2 regions of the Mycobacterium shinjukuense genome follow, and region 2 is predicted to be linked to the other one. Evidence: riboswitches for the same ligand, from Rfam matches in the RefSeq annotation. Region 2 holds a riboswitch; the other holds the start of a gene.
The links. A riboswitch is a leader RNA that binds a small molecule or an ion and turns the genes downstream of it on or off. The one in region 2 is predicted to bind cobalamin.
Positions count from the first base shown of each region.

Region 1: another riboswitch for cobalamin. It lies ahead of metE (5-methyltetrahydropteroyltriglutamate--homocysteine S-methyltransferase); the one in region 2 lies ahead of G6N20_RS06240 (PPE family protein).

Region 1 is NZ_AP022575.1:364,815-387,881, forward strand. It holds gene G6N20_RS01670 (short-chain fatty acyl-CoA regulator family protein) at 1-1,268, opposite strand, end outside; gene prpD (2-methylcitrate dehydratase PrpD) at 1,397-2,902, shown strand; gene prpB (methylisocitrate lyase) at 2,899-3,795, shown strand; gene G6N20_RS01685 (bifunctional 2-methylcitrate synthase/citrate synthase) at 3,776-4,900, shown strand; gene G6N20_RS01690 (DUF3556 domain-containing protein) at 4,977-6,698, shown strand; partial or broken gene metE (5-methyltetrahydropteroyltriglutamate--homocysteine S-methyltransferase) at 6,795-9,074, opposite strand; cobalamin riboswitch at 9,199-9,427, opposite strand; gene G6N20_RS01700 (YciI family protein) at 9,593-9,940, shown strand; gene G6N20_RS01705 (RNA polymerase sigma factor) at 9,937-11,157, shown strand; gene G6N20_RS01710 (SRPBCC family protein) at 11,165-11,611, shown strand; partial or broken gene G6N20_RS22380 (beta strand repeat-containing protein) at 11,619-12,875, opposite strand; partial or broken gene G6N20_RS22385 (PPE domain-containing protein) at 12,930-14,774, opposite strand; gene G6N20_RS01720 (hypothetical protein) at 14,998-15,147, opposite strand; gene G6N20_RS01725 (thiolase family protein) at 15,146-16,294, shown strand; gene G6N20_RS01730 (crotonase/enoyl-CoA hydratase family protein) at 16,345-17,091, shown strand; gene G6N20_RS01735 (NAD(P)/FAD-dependent oxidoreductase) at 17,101-18,114, opposite strand; gene G6N20_RS01740 (isoprenylcysteine carboxyl methyltransferase family protein) at 18,165-18,665, opposite strand; gene G6N20_RS01745 (type III polyketide synthase) at 18,670-19,671, opposite strand; gene G6N20_RS01750 (CaiB/BaiF CoA transferase family protein) at 19,781-20,893, shown strand; gene G6N20_RS01755 (3-hydroxyacyl-CoA dehydrogenase) at 20,926-21,678, shown strand; gene G6N20_RS21645 (hypothetical protein) at 21,795-21,926, opposite strand; gene G6N20_RS01760 (MMPL family transporter) at 22,208-23,067, shown strand, end outside.
Region 2 is NZ_AP022575.1:1,406,032-1,412,370, reverse strand. It holds gene G6N20_RS06245 (FAD-binding oxidoreductase) at 13-1,452, shown strand; gene G6N20_RS06240 (PPE family protein) at 1,476-3,200, opposite strand; cobalamin riboswitch at 3,430-3,647, opposite strand; gene G6N20_RS06235 (1-aminocyclopropane-1-carboxylate deaminase/D-cysteine desulfhydrase) at 3,810-4,796, shown strand; gene G6N20_RS06230 (adenylate/guanylate cyclase domain-containing protein) at 4,906-6,339, shown strand, end outside.

The DNA.
Region 1 (23,067 bases), 1.0 Mb from region 2:
GACGGGTCGTCGAGCACGACCCCGGTGGAGTAGACGAGCTTGTCGGCGTGCTCCAGGTCGCAGCCCAGCCCGATGGCGAAATTCTTGTGCTGGCTCAGATAGCCGAGCCCTTCGGGCGCGGTGGTCTTAGCGACCCAGAAGTAGGACCGGCCGTCGGGCATTTGCGCGACCTGACGCACGATCCGGCCCGGCTGGGCGAAGGCGTCATGCACCACCCACAGCGGGCAGCTGCCGCCGACCCGGCTGAAGTGAAATGCGGTGGCGGACTGCCGTTTTGAGATGTTGCCGGCCCTGTCAGTGCGCACGAAGATGAACGGTATCCCGCGCTGCTGCGGGCGCTGCAGCGTCGACAACCGGTGGCACACGGTCTCGAAGCCCACCCCGAACCGCCGGCCCAACAGATCGATGTCGTAGCGCAATTCCTCTGCGGCGCGGTGGAATTCGCGGTAGGGCAGCAGGAAGGCGCCGGCGAAGTAGTTGGCCAGCCCGATCCGGGCGACGCCGCGGGCTTCGGTGCTGAGCCGGTCATCGGTGGCCACCAGGGCCGAGATCAGGTCTGACTGGCTCAGCAGTGCCAGTTGGGTGGCGACCTGGAAGGCGCGCTGGCCGGGCAGCAACCAGTGGGCGACCCGAAGCACCTTGGTGTCCGGGTGGTAGCGGCGCTTGACGGTGTCGGGTAGCCCGTCGTCGATCACCACGGAGATGCCGAATCGCTCCCGGATCAGCTCGGCCAGCTGGATGTCCAACCCGCCGGGCCGCATCCCGCTCTCGGTGAACATCTGCTCGGCCGCCACGTCGAGCTCGCCGATGTAGTTGTTGCGGTCGTAGAAGAAATCGCGGACCTCTTCGAACGGCATCGGGCGCTCGGGCGGAAGTTCGGTTTCGGCGATCGCACGAGATCGATAGGCCTCCAGCTCCTCGGTGGCCTCGCGCAGCCGGCGGTGCACGGTGACCAGGCCGCGACCGACCTCGGGCATCCGGGCAACGAATTCCTCGATCTGGCCGCGGCTGACCGCATGCTCGGCCGCGGTCTCGGTGAACACGTCGGACAGGTCAGCCACCAGCCGCGCATCGGCGTCGGAAGAGAAGTACTGGGCGGGCAGGTCGAAGCGCTCGGTGAGCGCGAGCAACACCGGCACGGTGATCGGCCGCTGATCGTTCTCCAGCTGGTTGACGTAGCTGGTGGACAAATCCAGGGCGTGGGCCAGCGCGGCCTGGGTCAGCCCCCGTTCGTGGCGCAACCGCCGCAGCCGAGCACCCGAAAACATCTTCGTCACCGGTGACACCCTACCCCCAATCCTATTTACAAGGTTTGCAAACTGTGCCAAGTAAGGACACAAAAATCCACATTTCCAGTCTCTTTCGGTTGGTTTAGGGATTGCATATTGTGCGGATCATGGTGATGCATGCGGTCCGGGCGCGGCGCAGCGCCGATGATTTCCCACGCACCGAACACCTGGCTTACAAGATCGCGCAGGTCGCCGCCGACCCGGTTGCCGTCGAGCCAGAGACCGCGGAGATGGTGTGCAACCGCATCATCGACAACGCCGCCGTCAGCGCCGCAGCCGTGCTGCGCCGACCGGTCACGGTGGCCCGCCACCAGGCGCTGGCGCATCCGGCGCGGCAAGGGGCCAGCGTCTTCGGCGTCACGGGCAGCTATTCCGCGGAATGGGCGGCGTGGGCCAACGGCGTCGCGGTGCGCGAACTCGATTTCCACGACACATTTCTGGCCGCGGACTACTCCCACCCGGGCGACAACATCCCACCGCTGGTGGCGGTCGCCCAGCAGCTGCGCGTGGGCGGCGCTGACCTGATCCGGGGTCTGGCGACCGCCTACGAGGTGCACATCGACCTGGTGCGCGGCATCTGCCTGCACGAGCACAAGATCGACCATGTTGCCCACCTCGGCCCGGCGGTGGCCGCCGGCATCGGGACCATGCTGAGGCTGGACACCGAGACCATCTACCACGCGATCGGCCAGGCCCTGCACCTGACCACCAGCACCCGCCAATCCCGTAAGGGTGCCATCTCCAGCTGGAAGGCGTTCGCCCCGGCACACGCGGGCAAGGTCGGCATCGAGGCGGTCGATCGGGCGATGCGTGGCGAGGGTTCGCCGGCTCCGATCTGGGAGGGCGAGGACGGCGTGATCGCCTGGCTGCTCGGCGGACCCGAGCGCACCTACCAGGTGCCTCTGCCCGGCCCCGGCGAGCCCAAGCGCGCCATTCTGGACAGCTATACCAAGCAGCACTCCGCGGAGTACCAGAGCCAGGCGCCCATCGACTTGGCCCGCCGGCTGCGCGAGCGCATCGGCGACCTGGACCAAATCGCGACGATCGTGCTACACACCAGCCACCACACCCACGTGGTGATCGGAACGGGATCCGGGGACCCACAGAAGTTCGATCCGGACTCGTCACGGGAAACCCTCGACCATTCGCTGCCCTACATCTTCGCGGTGGCGTTGCAGGACGGCAGCTGGCACCACGAGCGTTCCTATGCACCCGAGCGGGCGCACCGGCCCGACACGGTGGCGCTGTGGCACAAGATTTCCACCGTCGAGGATCCCGAATGGACCCGCCGGTATCACTCATCCGATCCGGCGACCAAGGCGTTCGGGGCGCGCGCGGAGGTGACGCTCAAGAGCGGCGAGGTGATCGTCGACGAACTGGCGGTGGCCGATGCGCATCCGCTGGGCGCCCGGCCGTTCGAGCGCAAGCAATACGTGGAGAAGTTCACCGAGCTCGCCGAGGACATCGTGGAACCCGCTGAGCAGCAGCGGTTTCTGTCCACCGTGGACGGTCTGGCCGACCTCGGCGCCGGTGGGTTGGGCGGGCTGAACGTTTTGGTCGATCCGCGGGTGCTGGACAGGGCTCCGGTGATTCCGCCGGGGATCTTCCAATGACCGGGCTGCTCGCGGCGGCCACGCCTGTCGCCGACAAACGCATCGCATTTCGGGCTGGCCTGAGATCCGGTCGGCTGCAACGTCTTCCGGGTGCGTTCTCGCCGCTGGTGGCCAAGGCGATTGCCGAGATCGGGTTTGACGGCGTCTATGTTTCCGGCGCAGCGCTGTCGGCCGACCTCGGGTTGCCCGACATCGGGTTGACAACCCTGACCGAGGTCGCCGCACGCGGCGCCCAAATCGCCGCGGCCACAGACCTGCCGACGCTGATCGATGCGGACACCGGATTCGGCTCGCCGCTGAACGCCGCGCGCACCGTAAGCCTGCTGGAGCAGGCCGGCCTGGCCGGATGTCACCTGGAAGATCAGGTCAACCCGAAGCGCTGCGGTCACCTCGACGGGAAGGCGGTCATCCCCACCGCCGAGATGGTAAGGCGTTTGGGCGCAGCGGTATCCGCGCGGCGCGACGCTAACTTCGTGATCTGCGCCCGCACCGACGCGGCCGGTGTGGAGGGCCTGCCCGCCGCGATCGACCGCGCCCGCGCCTACGCCGATGCGGGTGCCGACATGATCTTCACCGAGGCGCTGGTCGAAGTGGCCGATTTCGAGAAGTTCCGTGCCGCGGTCGATGTCCCACTGCTGGCCAACATGACCGAGTTCGGCAAGTCACCACTGCTGACCGCGCGGCAATTGGGCGACATCGGTTACAACGCCGTCATCTACCCGGTCACCACGTTACGCCTGGCGATGTTCGCCGTCGAGGCAGGCCTTCGTGAAATCGATTCAACGGGAACGCAATCCGGCCTGCTAGAGCGAATGCAGCAGCGCAGCCGGCTTTATCAGCTGCTGCGCTACTCCGACTACGAGGAGGTAATCCATGACCGCGCCCACGGTTGATGCGCAACCCGACATCAAGAAGGGCCTTGCCGGTGTGGTGGTGGACACCACCGCGATTTCCAAGGTGGTCTCGGATACCAATTCGTTGACCTACCGGGGATATCCGGTCCAGGATCTGGCGACGCACTGCAGTTTCGAGCAGGTCGCCTTCCTGCTGTGGCGTGGTGAGTTGCCCACCGATGCCGAGTTGGCGTTGTTTAGCCAGCGGGAACGGGCCAGCCGTCGGGTGGACCGCTCCATGCTGTCGCTGTTGGCCAAGCTGCCAGACAACTGCCACCCGATGGATGTGGTGCGCACCGCGATCAGCTATCTGGGCGCCGAGGACCCAGACGAGGACGACGCCTCGGCCAACCGCGCCAAGGCGCTGCGCATGATGGCCGTGTTGCCCACGATCGTGGCGATCGACATGCGGCGCCGGCGCGGGTTGCCTCCGGTCCCGCCGCACAGCGGGCTAAGCTACGCCGAGAACTTCCTACGCATGTGCTTCGGCGAGGTGCCCGAACCCGCCGTCGTGTCGGCGTTCGAGCAGTCGATGATCCTTTACGCCGAACACGGGTTCAACGCGTCGACGTTCGCCGCCAGGGTGGTGACCTCGACCCAATCCGACATCTACAGCGCGGTGACCGGCGCGATCGGCGCGCTCAAGGGGCGGCTGCATGGCGGCGCGAACGAGGCCGTCATGCACGACATGATCGAGATCGGCGATCCGGCCAACGCGCGGGAGTGGTTGCGCGGCAAGCTCGCCCGCAAGGAGAAGATCATGGGCTTCGGGCATCGGGTGTACCGGAACGGCGACTCCCGGGTGCCGACCATGAAACACGCGTTGGCGCGCGTGGCCGCGGCGCGCGACGGCCAGCGCTGGCTGGATATCTACGACGTCCTCGAGGCCGAAATGCAGGCCGCTACCGGGATCAAGCCCAATCTCGATTTTCCGACCGGTCCCGCGTACTACCTGATGGGATTCGACATCGCCAGCTTCACACCGATCTTCGTGATGAGCAGGATCACCGGCTGGACCGCACACATCATGGAACAGACCGCGGCCAACGCGTTGATCCGGCCACTGAGCGCGTACTCCGGGCGCGAGCAGCGGGCGCTGCCGTAAACCGGCGCACACCAAACGGGGGTTCGATGCCGCCAACCCGAGCACGCACCTAGAACACGTTCTAGTCTTGTGGGCTATGGGATTTCTGCAGCCCCGACTGCCGGATATCGACTTGGCGGAGTGGAGCAAGGGCACCCGCAGCGAGAAGATCCGCCCGATGGCCAGCCACTGGGCCGAGGTGGGCTTCGGCACGCCGGTGGTGCTGCACTTGTGCTACGTCGCCAAGATCCTGCTGTACGTCCTGGTGGGTTGGCTGATCGTGCTGACCACCAAGGGGATCGATGGATTCACCAATGTGGCAGCGTGGTACACCGAGCCGATCGTGTTCCAGAAGGTCGTGCTCTACACGATGCTGTTCGAGGTGGTCGGGTTGGGCTGCGGCTTCGGGCCGCTGAACAACCGGTACTGCCCGCCGATGGGCTCGATTCTGTACTGGATGAGGTTCGGCACCGTCCGGCTGCCGCCGTGGCCGGAGCGTGTCCCGCTGACCAGGGGAACCAAGCGCAAGCCGGTGGACGTCGCGCTGTATGCGCTGCTGCTGGTGCTGTTGCTGTCGGCGCTGTTCACCGGGGGCACCGGCCCGATACCGGAGCTGGGCACCAAGGTCGGGCTGCTGCCCGCGTGGCAGATCGTGCTCATCCTGGTGCTGCTCGGGATGTTGGGCCTGCGCGACAAGGTGATCTTCCTGGCCGCCCGCGGCGAGGTCTATGCCACCTTGACGGTGACCTTCCTGTTCGGCGGTGTCGACATGATCGTGGCCGCCAAGCTGGTGTTCCTGGTGATCTGGATGGGCGCGGCGACGTCGAAGCTCAACAGGCACTTCGCCTTTGTGATATCGACCATGATGTCCAACAACCCGCTGTTGCGGCCGCGGTTCGTCAAGCGGTTGTTCTTCGCGAAGTTCCCCGACGACCTGCGGCCCGGACTGTTGTCGCGGATCGTGGCCCACGTCAGCACTTTCGTCGAGATGTGCGTGCCAGTGGTGATGTTCGTCGCGCACGGCGGCTGGCCAACGGCGGTGGCCGCGACCGCGATGGTGTGCTTTCACCTGGGGATCTTGACGGCGATCCCGATGGGCGTGCCGCTGGAGTGGAACGTGTTCATGATCTTCGGCGTGCTGTCGCTGTTCGTCGGGCATGCCAGCCTCGGCCTAACGGACGTGAAAAACCCTGTGCCGGTCGCGATCCTGATCGCTGTGATCGCGGGCATCGTCATCGTGGGCAACCTGTTCCCGCGCAAGATCTCGTTTTTGCCCGCCATGCGCTATTACGCCGGCAATTGGGACACCACGCTGTGGTGCATCAAGCCCTCCGCCGAGGACAAGATCAACCGGGGCATCGTCGCGATCGCCAGCATGCCGGCCGCGCAGCTGGAGCGCTACTACGGCAAGGGGCGAGCACAGATCCCGATGTACCTCGGATACGCGTTTCGCGCGATGAATACCCATGGCAGGGCGCTGTTTACGCTCGCGCATCGAGCGATGGCGGGCCATGACGAAGACGACTACGTCATCACCGACGGCGAACGGATCTGCAGCACCGCCGTGGGGTGGAATTTCGGCGACGGCCACATGCACAACGAGCAACTGATCGAGGCGATGCAACAGCGCTGCCGCTTCGAACCCGGTGAGGTGCGGGTGGTGCTGCTCGACGCCCAGCCCATCCACCGGCAGACCCAGACATACCGGCTGGTGGACGCGGCGACCGGCGAGTTCGAGCGCGGCTATGTCCGGGTGGCCGACATGGTCACCCGGCAGCCCTGGGACGACGACGTGCCGGTCCAGGTGCTGTCGGAGTAGCCCCGGCGAGCAGACGCAAAAGCCCCCGAAAACACCGGTTTTCGGGGGCTTTTGCGTCTGCTCACCAGGCCTCGCAGGCCTAGGCGCCCGCGCGGCGCCCGCGCGCACCTCCCGCGCCGCGGCGACCATGTTCCGCAGCGACGCGGTCACCTCGTCGACGTTGCGGGTCTTCAGGCCACAGTCGGGGTTGACCCACAGTCGCTCGGCCGGCACGGCGCGCACCGCGGCGCGCAACGAGTCGGCCATCTCCTCAGCGGAGGGCACCCGCGGCGAGTGAATGTCATAGACACCCGGGCCCACGCTGTTGGCGAAGCCGATCGCGTTCAGGTCGTCGAGCACCTCCATGTGTGACCGGGCCGCCTCCAGCGACGTCACGTCGGCGTCCAGGTCGGCGATCGCCCCGATCACCTCACCGAACTCCGAGTAGCACAGGTGGGTGTGGATCTGGGTCGAGTCGGCGACGCCGGAGGTAGCCAACCGGAAGGCCCCAACCGCCCAACGCAAGTACTCCGCCTGATCGGCGCGCCGCAACGGCAGCAGCTCGCGCAGCGCGGGCTCGTCGACCTGGATGATCGCGATTCCCGCGGACTGCAAGTCCACGGTCTCGTCGCGAATGGCCAGCGCCACCTGGTTGGCGGTGTCGGCCAGCGGCTGGTCGTCCCGCACGAACGACCACGCCAGGATGGTGACCGGCCCGGTCAACATGCCCTTCACCGGCTTGTCGGTCAGCGACTGCGCGTAGGTGATCCACTCGACGGTCATCGGGCGGGTGCGGGCCACGTCGCCGTAGAGGATCGGCGGACGCACGCACCGGCTGCCGTAGGACTGCACCCAGCCGTTCTGGGTGGCGAAGAAGCCCTCCAGCTGCTCGGCGAAGTACTGCACCATGTCGTTGCGCTCCGGCTCACCATGCACCAGCACATCCAGCCCGAGTCGCTCCTGCAGCGCGATGACCTCGGCGATCTCGGCCTTCATCCGGCGGACGTACTCGGCCTCGTCGATCTCACCGGCCCGCAGCGCCGCCCGTGCCTTGCGGATCGCGGAGGTCTGCGGGTAGGAGCCGATCGTCGTGGTCGGCAGCGGCGGCAGGTGTAGCCGCGCGTCCTGGCTGGCGCGGCGCCGGGCCGCCTCGCCGCGGTGAGCGCCGGAGGCGACGATCGACTCGATGCGGGCCCGGACCTGCCCGTTGCGCAGGCGCGGATCGCGCTTGCGGGACGCCACCGCGGCGTTGGATGCGGCGATCTCGTCGGCGACCGCGTCTCGCCCGTCGCGCAGCGCGCGTGCCAGCACCACGACCTCGCGCACCTTTTCGGCACCGAACGCCAGCCAGCTGCGCAGGTTGTCGTCCAGCCCGGTTTCCAGGGCCAGCGAGTACGGCACGTGCAGCGTCGAACACGACGTCGACACAGCAACGGCAGCCGCCGAGCCCAGCAGGGTCGCCAGCTTGCTCAGCGCGGCCTCCAGGTCGGTGCGCCAGACGTTGCGCCCGTCGACGACCCCGGCCACCAGCGTCTTGCCGGCCAGCTCAGGTACCCCGGCCACCGCGGTGTGCGCACCGGCCACCAGGTCGACGCCGACCGCCTCGACCGGGGTGCGCGCCAGCGCGGCCAGGGCCGCACCCGGGTCACCAAAGTAGGTGGCGACGAAAAGTGCCGGGCGGTTGGCCAGCGATCCCAGCGCGGTGTACAGGCGCTCGGCCAGCGCGGGCGCGTCCGGCGAGATGTCGGTGACCAGCGCCGGTTCGTCGAGCTGCACCCACGCGGCACCGTTGGCGGCCAGCAGCGACAGCAGCTCGGAGTAGACCGGCACCAGCTCTTCGAGCCGTCCGATGGGTGCGCCCGCACCGTCGACGGCCTTGCTCAGCAACAGGAAGGTGATCGGCCCGATGACGACCGGGCGTGCCGGTATTCCCAGTTCCTGCGCCTCTTTGAGCTCGGCGAGCACCTTGTCGGGGTGCAGCGTGAACCGGGTTGACGGCCCGATTTCGGGAACCAGGTAGTGGTAGTTGGTGTCAAACCATTTCGTCATCTCCAGCGGCGCGATCTGGTCGTTGCCGCGGGCGGCGGCAAAATAGCGGTCCAGGTCGTCGGAGATCTCGGTCACCCGGGGAGGCAGCGCGCCGAGCAGCACCGCGGTGTCGAGCATCTGGTCGTAGTAGGAGAAGGTGTTCACCGGCACCGAGTCCAGACCGGCGGCGGCCAGGTCGGACCAGGTGTCGCGGCGCAGCGTGGCGGCGACGGCCTCCAGGTCGGCTCGGCTGGTGCGCCCGGCCCAGTAGCCCTCGGTGGCGCGCTTGAGTTCGCGGCGCGGGCCGATGCGCGGGGAGCCGGTAATGGTTGCGGTAAACGGTTGAGCGGTCACGTGCTGGTCCTTCAGTCGACGGGGTGGTCACCGCCGGCGGACGTGCAGCCGATCCGATTGAGGTGCACACCCCACCGGTGCACCCCGCAACAGGTACGGCCAAACGCCCATTCCACGAGGCGGTGAGCCGCCGGACGCGGCGCGCCCGGCACAGCTGGCAGGTCTTCGGACTCGCAGGCGCGCACCGGTCGGTGCTCCTAATGGCCGTCGCTTCCCAGTCGCGGGGACCAGTGCCAAAAGACGGCGGTCGTTCCTGCATACCGCTGCGGGACAGTCCCGGATTCTCACAGGGTTCCCTCTCGCGATGCATCGTTGCGTCGCTCGATGCCGGTGCCGCAGCACGCGGCGCCAGCAGACCAGCTGCGAGCACCAGGTTACTCTGCCGCGTTACTCTGCCGCCCGGCTGAGGCGAACCGGCCAGCGACTGGATCCCGACGGCTCCGGGCGGAGGTGTCCCGATCGGGCCCACCGCGATCGTCCTCTTGATGAGATTCGGGAACCGCCCGGATGATGATCGAGACAGGAGGAAAACCATGCCGCAATACGCCGCACTCACCTACACCAGGGACGTCGACTGGTCGGCCCCCGAGCAGGCCGAGGACATGGCCGAATACCAGAAGTTCGGCCAGGACCACGCCGCTGCGATTCGTGGCGGCGCGGCGCTGTACCCGACGGCCACCGCGACGACCGTCCGGGTCCGTGGCGCCCGCGGCGGCGACGTCGTCACCAGCGACGGCCCCTACGCCGAGACCAAGGAGGCCCTGACCGGCTTCTACCTCATCGAAGCCGCCGACCTGGACGAGGCCCTGCGGATCGCCGCCGATATCCCAGCCGCCTGGGATGGCGCTGTCGAGGTGCGTCCCATCATCGACTTCGGTTGAACGCCGAATCCGCGCTCGCTCAGACCGTCCGGATCGAGGGGAGCCGCATCCTGGCGACCCTCGTCCGGTCGGTCGGCTCGCTGCAGATCGCCGAGGACGCGGTGCAGGAAGCCGCGCTCCGCGCGCTGCGGGACTGGCCCCGCAACGGTGTGCCGGACCAGCCCCGCGCCTGGCTGACGGTGACCGCGCGCCGGGCCGCGATCGATTTGCTGCGCCGCGAGGGCGTTCGAGCGCAGAAGGAGCGTGCCAGCATGGAGCTCGCGGCTCCCGACCTGCCGCCCGACAGTGTGGTGGCCGACGACCGGCTGCGGCTGATCTTTACCTGCTGCCACCCGGCGCTCGGACTGGACGCGCAGGTGACCCTGGCGCTGCGCACGCTGTGCGGCCTGTCGCCCGCACAAATCGCGGCGGTGCTGCTGACCAGCGAGGCGGCGGTGGCCAAGCGCCTGACCCGGACCCGGAAGAAGATCGCCCGCGCCGCCATCCCCTACCGGGTGCCGTCCGACGACGAGCTGCCGGCGCGCCTTTCGGCCGTGTGCGCGGTGCTGCACGCGTCCTACACGATCGCGCACAGCGCGTCCGGCGGCGACCGGTTGACCGACGTCGACGGTGCCCGGGAGGCGCTGCGCTTGGCGCGGCTGGTCCACGAGCTGATGCCCGATGAACCATCGCCGATGGCGGTCCTGGCGCTGCTGCTGCTGACCGAATCCCGGCGCGCCGCACGGCTCGACGACACCGGAGATCCGGTGCCGCTGTCCGAGCAGGATCGCTCGTTGTGGGACACCGGCGCGATCGCGGAGGCACTCGATCTGCTCGATGAGTCGCTGCAGCGCACCGGCACGGTCGCCGACCCGTACCAGCTGCAGGCCGCGATCGCCGCCGAGCACGCCCGAGCGGACTCGTACCACACCACCGACTGGGCCGAGATCGTCCGGCTCTACGACTTGCTGCTGTCGGTGCAGCTGAGCGCTCCCGCCGCGCTCGCCCGGGCGGTCGCCGTCGCCGAATCCCAAGGGGCGGCAGCGGGATTGGATGCGCTGGCGCGGATCGCGCCGGATCAGCGCTGGCACGCGGTGCGCGGTGAACTGTTGGCCCGCCAGGGCAAGTTCGCCGAGGCGGTTGCGGAGACGCGAGTATCGCTCACCGATGCGGTCACCGCACCCGAACGGCGACACCGCCAACGGCGCATCGCCGAATGGTCGGCGCGACAAGGTTAGGAGTGCGATGACGACAGTGGACGTGGTGAGCGAGATCGTGATTGCCCGGCCCCGAGATGAAGTTGCGCGCTATGCCTCCGATCCCGACAATGCCACCGCGTGGTATGTCAATATCAAAGCGGTGCAATGGAAATCGCCCAAGCCGTTGGCCGTCGGCGCGCGGTTCGCCTTCACGGCCCGGTTCCCCGGACGCGAGCTGAGTTACACCTACGAGGCGGTAGAACTGGTGCCCGACACGAGATTTGTGATGCGCACCGCGGAGGGGCCGTTCCCGATGGAGACGACCTATCTCTGGGAAGACGGTCCGAACGGTTCGACGACGATGACGTTGCGCAACCGTGGTGAGCCTTCCGGGTTCACCGGAATCGTGGCGCCGGTGTTGACGCTGGCGATCAAGCGTGCCAATCGCAAGGATCTCGCCCGGCTCAAGGCACTCTTGGAAGCCGGGGGCTAGCAACTGCTCAGCTGTTGAAGAAACCCGACTGGTTATCGCCCGAGTTGGCGAACCCCGAGCTGTTGTCGCCCAGGTTCCGCACGCCCGAGCTGTTGTTGCCGGAGTTGGACACTCCGGTATTGAAGGAGCCGGCGTTGAAAATGCCGGTGTTGTTGCTGCCAAAGTTGAGGAAGCCCACGTTGGTGGCGTCGCCCGAGTTACGCGCACCCGAGTTTCCGACGGCTCCCAGGCCCGTGTTGCTGTTCTGGAAGCCGGAGTTACCGTCGCCCGAGTTGAAGAAGCCGGAATTGCCGGTGCCCGAGTGGCCGAAGCCCGAGTTCGGCCCCGGTTGAGTGGCGGTGCTGCCGATGGTGGTGTTCAGGTTGCCCGAGTTGTAGGCGCCGGTGTTGATGTCGCCCGAGTTTCCCCATCCCGTGTTGGTGTCGCCCGAGTTGTAGAAGCCGGTGTTCAGGCTGCCCGAGTTGTGGCTGCCGGTGTTGCCGGCGCCGGAGTTGCCGAAGCCCAGGTTGAAGCTGCCAGCGTTCCCGTTGCCCATGTTCGCGCTGCCGCCGTTCCAGTTGCCGAAGTTGGTGCTGCCGGCGTTCCCGAAGCCGGTGTTGGTGGAGCCCCCATTCCAGAAGCCGGTGTTGGTGGAGCCCGCGTTAAAGGAGCCGAAGTTGTTATCCCCGGAGTTGAAGAAGCCGACGTTGTTGTTGCCGGAGTTGAACCAGCCGATGTTGTTGTTGCCGGAGTTGAACAAGCCCATGTTTCCGACGCCCGAGTTCAGCCCGCCGATGCCGATCATGTTGTTGCCGGTGAGCCCGACACCGATGTTGTTGTTGCCGTTGTTCGCAAAGCCCAGGTTGTTGTTGCCGAGGTTGGCAAAGCCGATGTTGGAGGAGCCGTTGTTTGCATGACCCACGTTGAACGAGCCGTTGTTCGCGGTGCCAAGGTTATAGCTGCCGGCGTTTCCGCTGCCGGCGTTTCCGCTGCCGAAGTTTCCGTAGCCGACGTTGCGGGTGCCGTCGTTTCCGCTGCCCAGGTTGAGGTTGCCGAGGTTTCCGTTCCCGAAGTTGGTGTTGCCGAGGTTGCCATCGCCCATGTTGAAGAAACCGTTGTTTCCGCTGCCCATGTTGGCGTTGCCGATGTTCCCGCTGCCCTGGTTGGCGTTGCCGGTATTCCCGGCGCCGTGATTGACCGAGCCGATGTTTCCGCTGCCCAGGTTGGAGTCGCCGATGTTGCCGATGCCCACGTTGACGGCCGGAAGACCGATCGCGGGGGCGCCCAGCCCGGGGGAGAAGGCCAGGCCGGCCGCGGCCGTCAACGCAAGGCTAGAGAGGTTGAAGAAACCCGACTGGTTGTTGCCGGCGTTGAAGAATCCCGAGCTGTTGTCGCCCGAGTTGCCCACGCCCGACGTGGCGGTGAAACCGGCGTTGCTGGCCGAGTTTCCGATGCCGACGTTCTGGAGTCCGTTGTTGAATAGGCCCGTGTGGAAGGTGCCCGAGTTATTGATACCCACGTTGCCGCCGACGCCCGAGTTGTTAAGACCCGAGTGACCGAAGAAGAAGGCGCCGGTGCTGGTGTTCAGGAAGCCGGAGTTGCCGGTGCCGGAATTGTTGAAGCCCGAGTTGCCGGTGCCGGTGTTGCCGAAGCCCGAGTTCATCACGGCCTGGGTGTCCGGGCTGCCAACACCGGTGTTCAGCCCACCCGCGTTGAACAGACCCGTGTTGGTATCACCCGAGTTAGCCCACCCGGTGTTGAAGGCGCCCGCGTTGAAGTCGCCCGTGTTGAATGAGCCCGAGTTGAAGCTGCCCACGTTAGAGTCGCCCGAGTTTCCGAAACCCATGTTGCCAAAACCCGCGTTTCCGAAGCCCATGTTCAGGCCGCCCGCGTTCCCGGAACCGAAGTTGTTGAAACCCGCGTTGCCGAAGCCGGTGTTGGTGGAGCCCGCGTTCCAGAAGCCGGTGTTGGTGGAACCGGCGTTAAAGGAGCCGAAGTTGCCGTTTCCGGAGTTGAAGAAGCCGATGTTGTTGTTGCCCGAGTTGAAGAAGCCGATGTTGTTGTTGCCGGAGTTGCCGAAGCCGAGGTTTCCGGTGCCCGAGTTCAGCGCGCCGATGCCGATCATGTTGTCGCCGGTGAGCCCGAAACCGATGTTGTTGTTGCCGTTATTGCCAAATCCCAGGTTGTTGCTGCCGAGGTTGCCAAAGCCCACGTTGGAGTCGCCGGTGTTTCCGCTTCCCACGTTGAAGGAGCCGAAATTGCCGCTGCCGATGTTGGCGGGGCCGACGTTTCCGCCGCCGATGTTGCCGTCGCCGCCGCTGTTGCCGAAGCCGATGTTTCCGTTAGCGAAGTTTCCGCTGCCCAGGTTGAGCCACCCCACGTTCCCGCTGCCGAGGTTGGTGTTGCCGAAGTTTCCGCTGCCCAGGTTGAAGAAGCCGAAGTTGCCGTTGCCCACGTTCGCGTTGCCGCGATTCCCGCCGCCCAGGTTGGCGTCGCCGATGTTGCCGCTGCCCAGGTTGTAGTCGCCGGTGTTGCCGCTGCCCAGGTTGTAGTTGCCGATGTTGCCGATGCTCAGGTTTCCGACGCCGATGTTGCCGATGCCCAACCCCGGGATGACCTGGGCGGCCGGGCCGGACGCCGCCGCGGCCACCGGGCCGGGCAGGGCTTGCAACGCCTGCTGCCACGGCGCCAGCTGGGCGGCCACCGCCGACGCCGCGCCGTGATAGCCCACCATCGCCGCCACATCGGCGGCCCACAGTTCCTCGTAGGCGGCCTCGGTCGCCGCGATCGCCGGGGCGTTTTGGCCCAACAGGTTCGACAGCACCAGCGACACCAGTTGATTGCGGTTGGCCGCCACCATCACCGGAGGCACCGTGGCCGCCCGCGCGGCCTCAAACACCGCCGCGGCCGCCTTGGCCTGCTCGGCCGCGCCCAGGGCCCGTGTCGCCGCCGTGCCCAGCCAGCTGGCATAGGGGGCCGCCGCGGCCGCCATCGCCGCCGCCGCCGGACCCCGCCAGGCCCCACCCACCAGCCCCGACGTGACCGACGAGAACGCGGCCGCCGCTTCGCCTAATTCGGCGGCCAGCCCGTCCCAGGCCGCCGCCGCGGCCAGCGTCGGGCCCGAGCCCGCACCGGCGAACATCAGTGCCGAATTGACCTCCGGAGGCAGCATCAGAAAACTCATCACGCCATCCCGTCGTCAGCTGGCCTCGCACAACGGGTCGTCGCCACAGCGGCGCCCGTAATCGCACGCCCCGCCGGCTGCCCACACCCGCCGGATCCCGGTGCGCAAGCGCGCCACGCAATGCCGCGCATCCCCGCCCGCCTGCCCACAGTCGCCATGGTGGGCCTCCCACCGACAACACCGGGCCGATCGCCCGGCACCCGATATACCTGGCGACCACACACTATGGCAATTCCCGGACCGTATCGGCGTTTTCACCAAACTTGATCGCGATCGCCGGGCTGCTGCCGCACCATCCCGGCCACCCCGCCGCCACACCGTCGACCACGCTGGTCAACAATCGACTCAACGCGTCAAAGGAGACATCGCTCATGGCCGAAGCCGTTATCGTCGAGGCGGTCCGCTCACCCATCGGCAAGCGCAACGGCGGGTTGGCCGGTGTGCACCCGGCCGACCTGTCCGCACAGGTCCTCACCGGACTGGCCGACAAGGCCGGCATCGACCCCGAAATCGTCGACGACGTCATCTGGGGCTGCGTCATGCAGGCCGGTGAGCAAGCCCTCGACATCGCCCGCACCGCCCTGCTGGCGGCCGGCTGGCCGGAGACCGTCCCCGGGGTGACCGTCGATCGCCAGTGCGGGTCGAGCCAGCAGTCGGTGCACTTCGCCGCGGCCGGCGTGGTGGCCGGTCACTACGACGTGGTGGTGGCCGGCGGTGTGGAATCGATGTCGCGGACCCCGATGGGCTCGTCGCTGGCCAACGGCGGACGCCCATATCCGCCGGCCTTCCTGCAGCGCTACCACGGCGCGATCCCCAACCAGGGCCTGGGTGCCGAAATGATCGCCGAGCGGTGGGGATTCGACCGCGTCGCCCTCGACGAATTCTCCCTGGAATCACACGAAAAGGCCGCTGCTGCACAGGATTCCGGTGCGTTTGACGACCAGATCGTGGGCATCCGGGACCACGACGGCAACCTGGTGCTCAAGGACGAGGGCATCCGCCGCGGCACCACCATGGAAAAGATGGGCGCACTGAAGCCGGCGTTCAAGCAGGACGGTGTGATTCACGCCGGCAACTCCTCACAGATCTCCGACGGGTCGGCTGCGCTGCTGTTCATGTCCGCCGAGAAGGCCAAGTCGCTGGGCCGGAAGCCGATCGCCCGGGTGCACACCGTGGCGCTGGCCGGGGCCGATCCGGTGATCATGCTGACCGCGCCCATCCCGGCAACCCAGAAGGTGCTGCAGCGCTCCGGGCTGAGCATCGACGACATCGGGGCCTACGAGGTCAACGAGGCGTTCGCGCCGGTTCCGCTGGCCTGGCTGCGTGACATCGGCGCCGACGAGAACAAGCTCAATCCCAACGGCGGGGCGATCGCGCTGGGCCACCCGCTCGGCGGGTCGGGGGCCCGGTTGCTGACGACGTTGCTGTACCACATGCGGGACAAGGGAATTCGCTACGGGCTGCAGACGATGTGTGAGGGCGGCGGCCAGGCCAACGCCACCATCGTGGAGCTGCTGTGACCGACAGTGGCGACCGGCCCGCGGCGCTGGTCGAGCGCCACCGCGACGTGATGGTCATTACGATCAACCGCCCCGAGGCGCGCAACGCCGTCAACCGCGCGGTCAGCATCGCCGTCGGCGACGCGCTTGACCAAGCGCAACACGACCCGGACGTGCGGGCGGTGGTGATCACCGGTGCCGGTGACCGGTCGTTTTGTGCCGGGGTCGACCTCAAGGCGCTTGCCCGCCGGGAGAACGTGTATCACCCCGACCACCCGGATTGGGGTTTCGCCGGCTACGTGCACCATTTCGTCGACAAGCCGACCATCGCCGCGGTCAACGGCACCGCACTAGGCGGGGGCACCGAGCTGGCGCTGGCCAGCGACCTGGTCGTGGCCGACGAGCGCGCCAGTTTCGGGTTGCCGGAGGTCAAGCGCGGGCTGATCGCCGCGGCCGGCGGCGTTTTCCGGATCATGAACCAGCTGCCCCGCAAAGTGGCGATGGAGCTGCTGTTGACCGGTGAGCCGTTGACGGCCTCCGACGCCTACGGGTGGGGCCTGATTAACCAGGTGGTCAAGGACGGCTCGGTGCTGGACGCCGCGCTGGCTCTGGCGGCGCGGGTGACCGTCAACGCGCCGCTGTCGGTACAGGCCAGCAAGCGCGTCGCTTACGGGGTTGACGACGGCGTCATCACCGACGAGGAGGCGGGCTGGGAGCGCACCCTGCGCGAGATGCGTTCCCTGATCAGATCCGAGGACGCCAAGGAGGGGCCGTTGGCGTTCGCGGAGAAACGCGAGCCGGTGTGGAAGGGACGCTGATCGCTGCTGCTAGTGCGCCAGGACGTTCACTCCCCAGCGGAACACCGGGGGTAGCAGCGCACATGCCGGCACGATGGCGCGACGCGCCGCGGTGGGCGTGCTGGCCAACACCAGACCGCGGGTGAGCAGCCGGTAATCACGGGTAATCCGGTGCCACGCCACCTCATACGACGCCGGGGCGTCGTCGACGATGGCGCCGACGGCCGCGGCGGCCTGCTTGACGGCCAGACTGATGCCTTCGCCGGTGAGGGCGTCTTCGTAGCCGGCGGCGTCACCGACCAACAGCACCCGCCCGGCCACCCGGCGTGAAACCACTTGCCGCAGCGGGCCGCAGCCGCGGGCCGGCCCCGGGCTGGCGCCCTTCAGGTGGCGGGCGAGCCTGGGAAACCAGTCGAGTTCGGGTCGCTGACGGGACAGGATCGCCACGCCGACCAGATCCGATTCCACCGGCGTCACGTACGCCTCGCCCCAACGGGACCAATGCACTTCGACGAAATCCGACCACACCGGCACCCGGAAGTGCCACCGCACGCCGTAGCGGCGCGGTGTTCCCGCCGTCGCCGTGATTCCCACGGCGCGCCGCACCGCCGAATGCAGTCCGTCTGCCGCCACCAACCATTTCGCGCGCACACCGGCGGCCGTCACGCCGTGGGCGTCCTGCGCGACACCGGTCACCCGCCTGCGGATCCATTCGGTGTCTTGCTCTTTGGCCCGCTCCGCCAGCGCCGCGTGCAACGTGGTGCGTCGCACACCCCGCCCCGGCCCGGTGCGAAACCGCGCCTGCACCCGGCGTTGTTCGCTCAGATACGCGATCCCGCGAAACGGCATGCCGGCCGGGTCCACGCCAAGCGATGTCAGCTCGGCCAGGCCGCCGGGCATCAGCCCCTCGCCACACGCCTTGTCGATGGGATCGCATCGCGGCTCGGCGACGATGACCGAAAGTCCTTGCCGGCGCGCCTGTAACGCCGTGGCGAGCCCGCCCGGGCCACCCCCGACGACCAGCAGGTCGGCGTCATATGCCATGAGCGCCGCTCCTTTTCATCGCTTCGCTCTGCATCGTCGCGGCGCGGGGGTCATCGGTAACCCAGAACCGTGTTCTCCACGTGCAGCCGCACACTCAGCACGATCGCGTTGGCCAGGCTGAAACACAGCGCCGTCAACCACGCGGTGTGCACCAGCGGCAACGCGACCCCTTCGGCCACCACGGCAACATAGTTCGGGTGGTGCAAGAACCGGTAGGGACCGCGTCGCACCAGCGGCGCGTGCGGCACCGCGATCACCCGGGTGTTCCATCGCCGGCCCAGCGACTTCACGCACCACCAGCGCAGCGCCTGGCTCAGCACCACCACGGCCAGCATCGGCCAGCCGAGCCACGGTAGGAACGGCCGGTGCAGCGCCCATGGTTCGACCACGCAGCCGAGCAGCAGCGCCGTGTGCAGGATGACCATCGCCACGTAATGGCGGCGGCCAAACTCCTTGCCGCCCTGGGCAAAAGACCAGCGTGCATTGCGCTGGGCCACCACCAGCTCGGCCAGGCGTTCGATGACGACCGCCAGAATTAGCAGATAGTACACGGCCCTACCACTTGAGCAGCACCAGTTCCGAGCAAAAGGCCGGCCCCATCGCGATCATCACCCCGATCGAACCCGGTGGCGGCGGGTCGGCCATGGCCGCCCGCAGCACGTCAAGCACCCACACCGAAGACAGATTCCCGTTGTCGCGCAAGGATTTCCGCGTGTCATCTAAAGCGTCCGCGGGCAGCTCCAGCGCATTTTCCACCGCTTCGATCACCCTGGGCCCGCCGGGGTGGCACACCCAGGTCGTCACGTCGTCGGTGGTCAGTCCGTGATCGGCGAGGAATCTGCGGACGTCATTGCCAAGGTATTTTTCGGTGACGGTCGCGACGTCGACCGACAGGACGATGCGGAAGCCGTCGCTGCCGATCTTCCAGCCCATGACTTCTTCGGTGCCCGGGTAGAGCCGGCTGCGGGTTGCCAACACCTTGGGAAGGCCGACCGAGCCGACGGCAGTCCGGGCGGCCCCCTGGAGGACGACGGCGGCGGCGCCGTCACCGAACAGGCTGGTGGCGATCAGGTTGGCGACGGATTTGTCCTGGCGCAGTCCCACCCGGGTGGCCAGCCGCGCTTCCAGCGTCGGCACCGCCAGCCCGGTCACCGTCGTCGAGAAGACAATGTCGATCTCCGACGGCCTGACCTCGGCTTCGTCCAGGGCCGCCCGCAGCGCCTGTTCGCCCACGTCGAGGGCGACGTCGACGAAGGCGTCGTTTGCTTCGGTGAAGCCGCTCAGCTGGCGATAACGCGATAGCGGCAACGCGGTGTGGCGCGCTCGAACCCCGCTGCTCAGCGCGAACCGCCGAAACTCCGGGCCGGCGAACTCGGTCAGCGCGTTGATGGTTGCGTCCTGGCTGTGCCGGTGTTGTGGGAACTTCACGGCCACCGCCGCGACCGACGGATCCCTCGTCGTCGTGGCCGTCGGTGTTTCCGCACCGAGGCACGCCAAATTTCCCCCTGTGATCGTGTCCATGTATGCAGTCACGGTACTGCCGCCGGATGGGTTCAGCACAGGTCGGATGCGGGCCGGTGGCCGAGGCTGCGAAGATGCGGACAACCGGTTGTTCGATCCGGCATCGGGTCGGGGGACGTCACCGTGGACGAAAGGTCGCTACACCATGGCGGGACCGCTGAGCGGGTTACGGGTGGTCGAGTTGGCCGGCATCGGGCCGGGCCCGCACGCCGCGATGATCCTGGGGGATCTCGGCGCCGACGTCATCCGCATCGAACGCCCGTCGGCTGCCGCCGACCGCGGCGGTGGAGGCACCGCCAAGGATGCCATGCTGCGCAACCGGCGCGTGCTGACCGCCGACCTGAAGTCCGACGAGGGACGCGAGCTGGTGCTCAAACTCGTCGCCAAGGCCGACGTGCTGATCGAGGGTTACCGCCCGGGCGTCACCGAGCGGCTGGGCCTGGGCCCCGACGACTGCGCACAGGTCAACGAGCGGCTGATCTACGCCCGGATGACCGGCTGGGGCCAGACCGGCCCACGCAGCCAGCGGGCCGGTCACGACATCAACTACATCGCGCTCAACGGCATCCTGCATGCCATCGGGCGGGCGGGCGAGCGGCCGGTGCCGCCGCTGAACCTGGTCGGCGACTTCGGTGGGGGCTCGATGTTTCTGCTGGTCGGCATCCTGGCCGCGCTGTGGGAACGGCAGCGCTCCGGCAGGGGACAGGTCATCGACGCGGCGATGGTGGACGGGTCCAGCGTGCTAGCGCAGATGATCTGGGCCATGCGCGCGACCGGCATGTGGACCGACGTGCGGGGCAGCAACATGCTCGACGGCGGCGCCCCCTACTACGACACCTACGAATGCGCCGACGGCCGCTACGTCGCCGTCGGCGCCATCGAGCCGCAGTTCTACGCGGCGATGATCACCGGATTGGGTCTGGATGCGGCGAAGCTGCCCCCGCAGAACGACGTCACCCGGTGGCCCGAGCTGCGGGCGGTGCTCACACAGGCCTTCGCCCGCCATGACCGCGACCACTGGGCCAAGGTGTTCGCCGATTCCGATGCCTGCGTGACGCCGGTGCTGGCGTTCGGCGAGGTGCAGGCCGAGCCGCACATCACCGAGCGGAACACCTTCTACGAAATCAACGCTGGTCCGGGGGGTGGGCTGCAGCCGATGCCGGCCCCGCGGTTCTCGCGCACCCCGCCGGGCAAGCCACGACCGCCGGCCGCCCCGGAGACAGACATCGCCGCGCTGCTCAACGACTGGGACTACTAGGGACGACGAGCGACGACCAAGAAAGGACGCGCATGCAGATCAAGGACGCCGTAGCGGTGGTCACCGGCGGGGCCTCAGGCCTGGGCCTGGCCACCACCAGACGCCTGCTGGACGCCGGGGCGCGGGTGGTGGTGCTGGACCTCGGGGGCGACGAGGTGGTCCGCGCACTCGGTGAGCGCGCCCGCTTCGCCCACGCCGATGTCACCGACGAGGTCGCCGTCAGCGACGCGCTGGACGTGGCGGACTCGCTGGGTCCGCTGCGCATCGTCGTCAACTGTGCCGGCATCGGCAATGCCCTGCGAGTGCTGGGTCGCGACGGCGTCTTCCCGCTGGCCGCGTTCCGCAAGATCGTCGACGTCAACCTGGTCGGCACGTTCAACGTGCTGCGGTTGGGTGCGGAGCGGATCGCCAAGACCGAGCCGATCGGTGAAGAGCGGGGCGTCCTCATCAACACCGCCTCGGTGGCGGCATTCGACGGTCAGATCGGTCAGGCCGCCTACTCGGCGTCCAAGGGTGGTGTCGTCGGGATGACCTTGCCCATCGCGCGCGACCTGGCCAGCAAGCTGATCCGCGTGGTCACGATCGCGCCCGGCCTGTTCGACACCCCGCTGTTGGCATCGCTGCCCGAGGAGGCGCGGGCGTCGCTGGGCCAGCAGGTGCCGCATCCGTCGCGGCTGGGCGACCCCGACGAGTACGCCGCGCTGGCCGTGCACATCATCGAAAACCCCATGCTCAACGGCGAAGTCATCCGCCTGGACGGCGCCATCCGGATGGCGCCGCGCTAAGCCGAACAAAAAGCCCCCGCCGTTGCGGGGGATCGATGTCGAAGATTACCGACGAAACCATCGGGTGATCGCGGGTTCGGCCATCAGTAGCCGCGCAAGCATGCCCATGAGGTCGCTCAGCTCGCCGTGGGCAGCGGGCGCCAGTCGTCGAACTGCTCCGAGTTCTCGCCTTCCACCAGCATGTCGCCGTGGTAGAGAGCCTCGAAGTCAGCCTTGATGACATCGGCGCTCGCGTCGTCGATCCACATGCCACCGAGCGTAGAAGTCGCCATTAAGGAATCATTGAGTCACGGTTCGGAAAATGGTGGCAATTATTACCGGCCGGTAGGGTGCTTTCCCCCAGGTGACGGCGGGCCGGTAGGCCGCCGCCAACTCCCGGGCCGGGTTGGCATGAGGCCGCGGTGAACCATCCCAGCGCCCGCGCTCGTACCTACGGCAGGGTTGTTTGACACTCGTAAGTTATCGCCGGTAAGTTATCGCCGATGGTGCGGGTCTGGGGAGCTCGGTGCCGGCGGTGGAGGGACGCAACATGTTGCACAGGATCGCTCGACTGGCCATCGCCGCACCACGGCGAATCATCGCAGGGGCGCTCCTCGTCCTGGTAGCCGCCGCGGTTTTCGGCATTCCCGTCGCCAAGAGCCTGTCTCCCGGCGGGTTCCAGGACCCGAACTCGGAGTCGGCCCGGGCCATCAAGGTGTTGACCGACAAATTCGGGCAGAGCGGTCAGAAGATGCTGATCGTGGTCACGGCTGCGGCCGGTGCCGGCAGCGAACCGGCCCGCAGGGTCGGCACCGACATCGTCGAACAACTGCTGGGGTCGCCGCTGGTGTACAACGTGACCTCGCCCTGGACCGCACCGCCGCCGGCATCCGCCGATCTGGTCAGCACCGACGGCAAGTCCGGGCTGATCGTGGTCAACCTCAAGGGCGGCGAGAACGACGCCCAGAACAACGCCCGAACGCTGGCCGACGCGATCGTCCACGACCGCGACGGCGTCACCGTCCGCGCGGGTGGCTCGGCGATGCAGTACGCCCAGATCAACAAGCAGAACCAGGACGACCTGCTGGTGATGGAGATCATCGCGATTCCGCTGAGCTTCCTGGTGCTGGTCTGGGTGTTCGGCGGGCTGCTGGCGGCGGCGCTTCCGATGACGCTGGGCGCACTGGCCGTCGTCGGCTCCATGGCGGTGTTGCGACTGGTCACCTTCACCACTGAGGTGTCGATCTTTGCGCTCAACCTCAGCACGGCGCTGGGTCTGGCGTTGGCCATCGACTACACGCTGCTGATCATCAGCCGCTATCGCGACGAGCTGGTCGAGGGCGGTGACCGCGACGAGGCACTGATCCGGACCATGGTCACGTCTGGTCGCACCGTGTTGTTTTCCGCGGT
Region 2 (6,339 bases):
GGGAGCCCGACGTTGGCGCATGAGATCTCACGCCAGACGTTCCTGCGCGCTGCCGCCGGCGCGTTGGCCGCCGGCGCGGTATTCGGTCCGGTCCGGGCTACCGCCGATCCGAACACCCCCGACTGGGACGGTCTTTCCGCGGCCATCGGCGGGCGAGTGTTACGGCCGGACGACGGCGCCCAATTCGCAACGGCCAAACAGGTTTTCAACACCAACTACAACGGCTCGACGCCGGCGGCGATCGTCGGCCCGACCTCGGCGGCCGACGTGCAAAAGGCGATGGCATTCGCTGCTGCCCACAACCTCAAGGTCGCTGCCCGCAGCGGCGGACACTCCTATGTGGGCGCGTCCACCGCGGACGGAACCATGGTGCTCGACCTGCGCCAGTTACCCGAGGAGATCAACTATGACAGCGCCAGCGGACAGGTCACGGTGACGCCGGCGACCGGTTTGTATGCGCTGCACCAGGCGCTGGCCGCGGCCGGCCGGGGCATCTCCACGGGCACCTGCCCGACGGTCGGTACCGCGGGACACGCCCTGGGCGGCGGGCTGGGCGCCCAATCCCGGCACGCGGGCCTGATGTGTGACGCACTGACATCGGCGTCGGTGGTGCTGCCCGGCGGCGAGGCGGTCACCGCATCGACCACCAACCACCCCGACCTTTTTTGGGCGCTGCGCGGCGGCGGCGGTGGCAACTTCGGGGTGACAACGTCGCTAACCTTCACCACGTTTCCCACCGCTGAGGTGGACGTGGTCAACCTCAATTTCCCGCCGCAGTCGTTCGCGCAGATCCTGCTCGGTTGGCAGAACTGGCTGCGTACCGCCGACCGAAGCAACTGGGCGTTGGCGGAGGCCACCACCGACGCGCTGGGCACGCACTGTCGCATCATGGCGACCTGCCCGGCCGGGTCGGCTGGCAGCGTGGCCGGCGCCATCATCGCAGCGGTCGGCATGCAGCCGACCGGGACCGAGAATCACACCTTCGATTACCTGGGCTTGGTGAGGTACCTGGCCGTCGGGAACCTCAACCCGTCGCCGCTCGGCTATGTCGGCGGATCCGATGTCTTCACCACGATCACCCCGGCCGTCGCCCAGGGGATCGCCTCGGCGGTCGATGCGTTTCCGCGCCCGGCCGGTCGGATGTTTGCGATCATGCATGCGCTCGACGGCGCCCTCGCCAGCGTGGCACCGGGGGCCACAGCCTTTCCGTATCGGAAGCATTCCGCGCTGGTGCAGTGGTACGTCGAAACCGCCGGTTCGCCGGCGGCCGCGACCAGCTGGCTCGACACGGCGCATCACGCGGTGCAACCGTATTCGGTTGGCGGCTATGTGAACTATCTCGAGGCAAACCAGCCGGCCGCGCGGTACTTCGGCGCCAACCTAGCTCGACTGACCGCCATCCGGCAGAAGTATGATCCGGGCCGGATCATGTACTCGGGGCTGACCTATTGATGCCGGCCGAAGGTGCCCAATCGTCAGCTGTCGTCGGCCGGCGGCGCCGGGTCGGCCTCCCAGGTGCTCGGCGTCAGCGGCACGCGCCGGCCGTCATCGGACGCATCGCCGGCCAGCGTGATCAACCCGGCTGCCGGTGCGGCACCGGCCTTGCCGGCGATGCCGGCAAACCCTAGCCTTCCCCCGCGCTGGTCGGACGCGGCCGCAGCGGTGACCCGCTCCCAGCCCGCCTTCGAGTCGGGCGCGTCCTCTGAGTCCAAATCCATGTACTCGTAGCCGCGGTCCAGTTGCCCGACCTTCTCCCGCCTACGCCGCCGCGGTCGAGCCTGCTGCTGCGGCGTCGGCGCGACGGCCGGGATTTCGGTGCTTTCGGGTTCCGGCGCCTTCTTTCGGGCGCGGGCGCTTGCGGACCTCCTGGCATCCGCGTTCAGGCCACTCACCAGGTAGCCGTAGCTCTCCATCCCCACACCCACACCGGCGCCGGTCACCGACGGCGGTGCGCTGGTCGGTGGCGCCGGCGGCCCGGGAGCCGGGGCCGGCGCGGTCGCCTCCACGGGTGTCGGTGCCGGCGACGGGGGAGAGGTCGGGATGCTCGGGGCCAGGGCCGCGAGCGGCGGCGTGACGGGAGCCGTGACGGCTGGCGCCGGTGGCGGCACGGCCACCAGCGCCGCCAAGCCCTTGGCGCCGATCGGCGCCAGCACAGCGCCGGCGGCCAACGGCGCCAACGGGCTGGTCAGCAGGGGCACGACAACCGTGAGCAGCGCCGCAGTCTGCTCCAGCAGGGTCTTTAGCAACGCGATGGTATCGGTGATGATCGTGCCAATGGCTTCGATGGTGGTGAACAGAATGGTCAGACCGATGGTCGCGGGATTACCCGAAGCGAATGCCGCTGCCAGATCTGCCCCGATAAAGGCGAAGGTTTCTGACAGCAAGGCGACATAGGTACCGATATCCATCGGGTAGCCCAGGGCGAACGCGATGTTGAGCGGGCTGAGATAGGTAAGTGGATTACCGAGAATGAGCAGGTAAGGATCAAATCCGGAAAACAGCGCTTGCAGGAAAGGGATGTTCGCCAGCCAATTTATTAATGGTTGAATGACGTTGTTGTAGAAGTCGATATACCCGATATCCTGCAACCATTGCAGGAACTGGTTTTGTCGGTCGGGCGGTAGCGCCAACGACTCTGCGGTCGCGGCTGCCTGCGCGTCGGCTTTCATGATCTGGGGGGCCGGGATGGCCTGCGGTGTGGAGGCCACCGCCGCGGTCGAGACCGCCTGATAGGTGGTCATCACGGTGGCGGCCTGGATCCACATCCGCACGTAGTCGGCCTCGTTGAGCGCAATCGGGATCGTGTTGACGCCAAAGAAATTGGTTGCCACCAACACCGCGTGCGCGGCGTGATTGGCGGCCAGCTCAGCCAAGGTCGGCATTGCGGCCAGGGCGGCGGTGTAGGCGGCGGCCGCGGTTTCCAGTCGACTGGCTATCGCGGCGCAATCGGCGCTGGCCTGCATCAGCCACGCCAGATACGGCGCGTGGGCAGCCACGTAGGTCACCGAGGTCGGACCTTCCCAGGCTCCGAGTTGCACGCCGCTCAACAGGGCGGACAACTCGTCGGCCGCCTCGGCGTAGGCAACGCTGAGCGAGTTCCACTGGCCCGCAGACGCCAGCAACGGACCGGCTCCCGGGCCGCTGATCAGCAGCGCCGAATGCACCTCCGGTGGCGATGCCAACCAGATCGGGGCGGTCATCGATCACTGCCGGCGAACAGATACCGGCTGACGCGGCGCATGCCCGGGAAGCTCCCGGTGAGGGCTCGATGAGGTGCCATCAACGTCCTCCGATACGACGGGCAATGCCCGGTCGCCCTGGGAGACGTTCAGCCGCTAGAGCCGATCAGCGGCGCCCCCACAGCGGCGCCGCCCTGCTGCTAGCTCATGGCCATCCGCCCAATCCGCGAGGCGACGGGCGCCGGACACACCGCGCCCGGCGCAGCTGGCAGGTCTTCGGACTCACAGGCACACACCGAAACGGCGCTCCTACTGGCCGTCGCTTCCCGGTCCCAGGGCCGTGGACCAGTGCCGATGACGGCGGTCGTTCCTGCATACCGCTGCGGGACAGTCCCGGATTCACACCGGGTTCCCTCTCATGACGAATCTGTCGAACCGCCATTCGATGCCGACGACACTCAATGACGCCAGCAAACCAGCCGCAACCGCTAGATTACTCGACGTGCATGCGTTTGGGCCAATGTCCGCAGGTAAGTCACAGGCGGCCCGCAGGGGACCATCGGCGCTTTTCCCGATGGTGGCCCGATCCCCCGAATCCGGCCGCAACGTGTCCTCGCCAATCCCCACCGCATGACCGGCTACCTCCACGAGCGCTTTCCGGCGTTGCGCGACACACTCGAACGCGTCGCCCTCGGTAGCGGGCCCACGCCCGTGCGTCGACTCGACCACCTGCCCAACTGCGCGTCGGTTTGGGTGAAAGATGACGGTGCCTACGGCAACGGCGGTTGGGGGGGCAACAAAGTCCGCAAGCTGGAATGGCTGCTGCCCGAGGTCAAGCGCCAACGCCGACGCACCATCCTGACCGTCGGCGGGCTGGGCACCAATTGGGGGCTAGCGACCACGCTGTACGCCCGGGAGTTCGGCCTGCACACCGCCCTCGCCCTCATCGACCAACCGGTCGACGAGCACGTCGAGGCCCAGCTCCAACGCCTCCGCGCATCCGGCGCCGACATCTATCTCACTCACAGCACAACGCGCACGGTCGTGGCCGCACCGTACCTATACCTGCGTCACCGCCGGCCCTACCCGCTGCCTGCCGGCGGGTCGTCCCCGCTGGGGGCCCTCGGGTACGTCGAGGCGGCGCTCGAACTCGCCGCACAGATACGGGCCGGCGCCATCCCGGCACCATCGTGCATCGTCACCGCGGTCGGATCGGGCGGCACGGCCGCCGGCCTATACCTGGGCCTTGCGCTTGCCGGACTCACCGACACCCGGGTGATCGGCATCGTCGTCAACGACAAGCTGCGCCTGGATCACCGATCGGTTACCAGTCTCGCCCGTCGGGCGGCACGCCTGCTGCAACGCCGCGGTGCAATCCTGCCGCAAAGCCACCTGCCAGCGGACCGGTTGACCCTGCTGCGCGACTGGCTCGGCGCGGGCTACGGCCACCCGACAAGCCGGGGCGCACGCGCATTGAAACTCGCGCACGACACCGAGCACCTCGACCTCGAGCCCGTCTACACCGCCAAAGCGATGGCCGCGCTCCTCGACCTCGCCGCGAGCGGCCGGCTACCCGACGGACCCACGCTCTACCTCCACACATACGGGCCCCGCTAAACCACCCTGGCGGCGCGACACGTGGCGTTTGCCCACCGGTCTAGAGTTCGAGGCGATGCGTCGCACGTGGACCTGGACATTCGCCCTGCCGCCGGATGAGTTGTGGCCGGTGCTGGCCGATACCAACCGGTTCAACGAGGCGATCGGGCTGCCGCCCTACACACTCGAGGAGACACCGCAAGCCAACGGTACGGTCCTGCGCCGCGGCCGGGGCACGGTGGCGGGGTTCACAGTGGAATGGGAGGAAAAGCCGTATGAGTGGATCTCGGGACGGCATTTCCGCCAGTCGCGGGTGTTTGCCAAGGGCCCGTTCCGCCGCTTCGGCCCGGTGTTCGATCTCGAGCCGGACGGCGAAGGGGGCTCACACGTCACCTACGCCCTCGAATGGGAGCCGCTGAGCTTGGTCGGCCGCCTCTTCGGCGCGCGGCTAGCCACCCGGGCGGGCGAGACGGTGGGAAAGCGCATCGTCGAGGCGGCCGCCTTTGCTCGCGGCCACCGCGCACCCGAGCGCCTGACACCTTTCGTGTTGTCTGAGCCCGAGCTACCCTACGGTGCGCGCCAGCGGGCCGCGGCGATGGCACGCGAAATCGACCGCAGCCCTTACGGTAACGGGCTCGGCGGGTGGCTCGCCAACCTTGTGCTGCGGGGCATGGCGAGCGACCTCACCCGTCTCCGACCCAAGGCGCTGGCCGCCGATTTGGGCCTGCCCGCGCGCGCGGTGACCGAGGCTTGCCTCGCCGGCGTGCGGGCGGGGCTGCTCGGCATGAAGTGGGATGTGCTCTGCCCCAACTGCCGCGGAGCCAAGGTCAGCGTCCCTACGCTCGCCGAGCTGCCCCACGGCGCGCACTGTTCGTCGTGCAACATCGACTACGATCGCGACTTCGAGCGCAACGTCGAGCTGACGTTTGCGCCGGCCCCCATGGTGCGCCCGCTGCCGGGCGGCGGTTTCTGCCTGTCCGGTCCGATGGAGACGCCACATGTGGCGGTACAGGTTCTGCTGAGTCCGGGGGAGCGGCGCACCGTGGCCGCCGACCTTCCCGCAGGCTCCTATCGCCTACGCACACTCCATCCCGGCGGCTTCGTCGACGTCGAGTACGAGTCCGGGGCGTTTCCGGGCCTGCGCATCACCGGGTCGGGCGTCGAGGTGCTCAACGTCGCGGATCGGCAAGACACGCCGGGAGGCGTCACATTCGTCAACGATGCCGATTTCGAGCTGGCGGCCTTGGTCGAGGAGCGAACCTGGGTGCGCGGCGCGCTGACGGCGCCCGAAGCGATCTCGCTGCAGGCCTTTCGCGATTTGTTCGCCGAGGCGACGCTGCGGCCGGGCGACGATGCCGGGGTCAGCCAGGTCGCGCTGCTGTTCACCGACCTGCGGGGGTCGACCGCACTCTACGAACGCGTCGGCGATGCCACCGCCTATAACCTGGTGCGCGAGCATTTCACGCTGCTTGCGGCGATCGTGCGAGACCATGACGGCGCGGTGGTCAAGACCATCGGTGACGCCGTCATGGCCGCATTCACCGATCCGGCGCAAGCGGTCCGC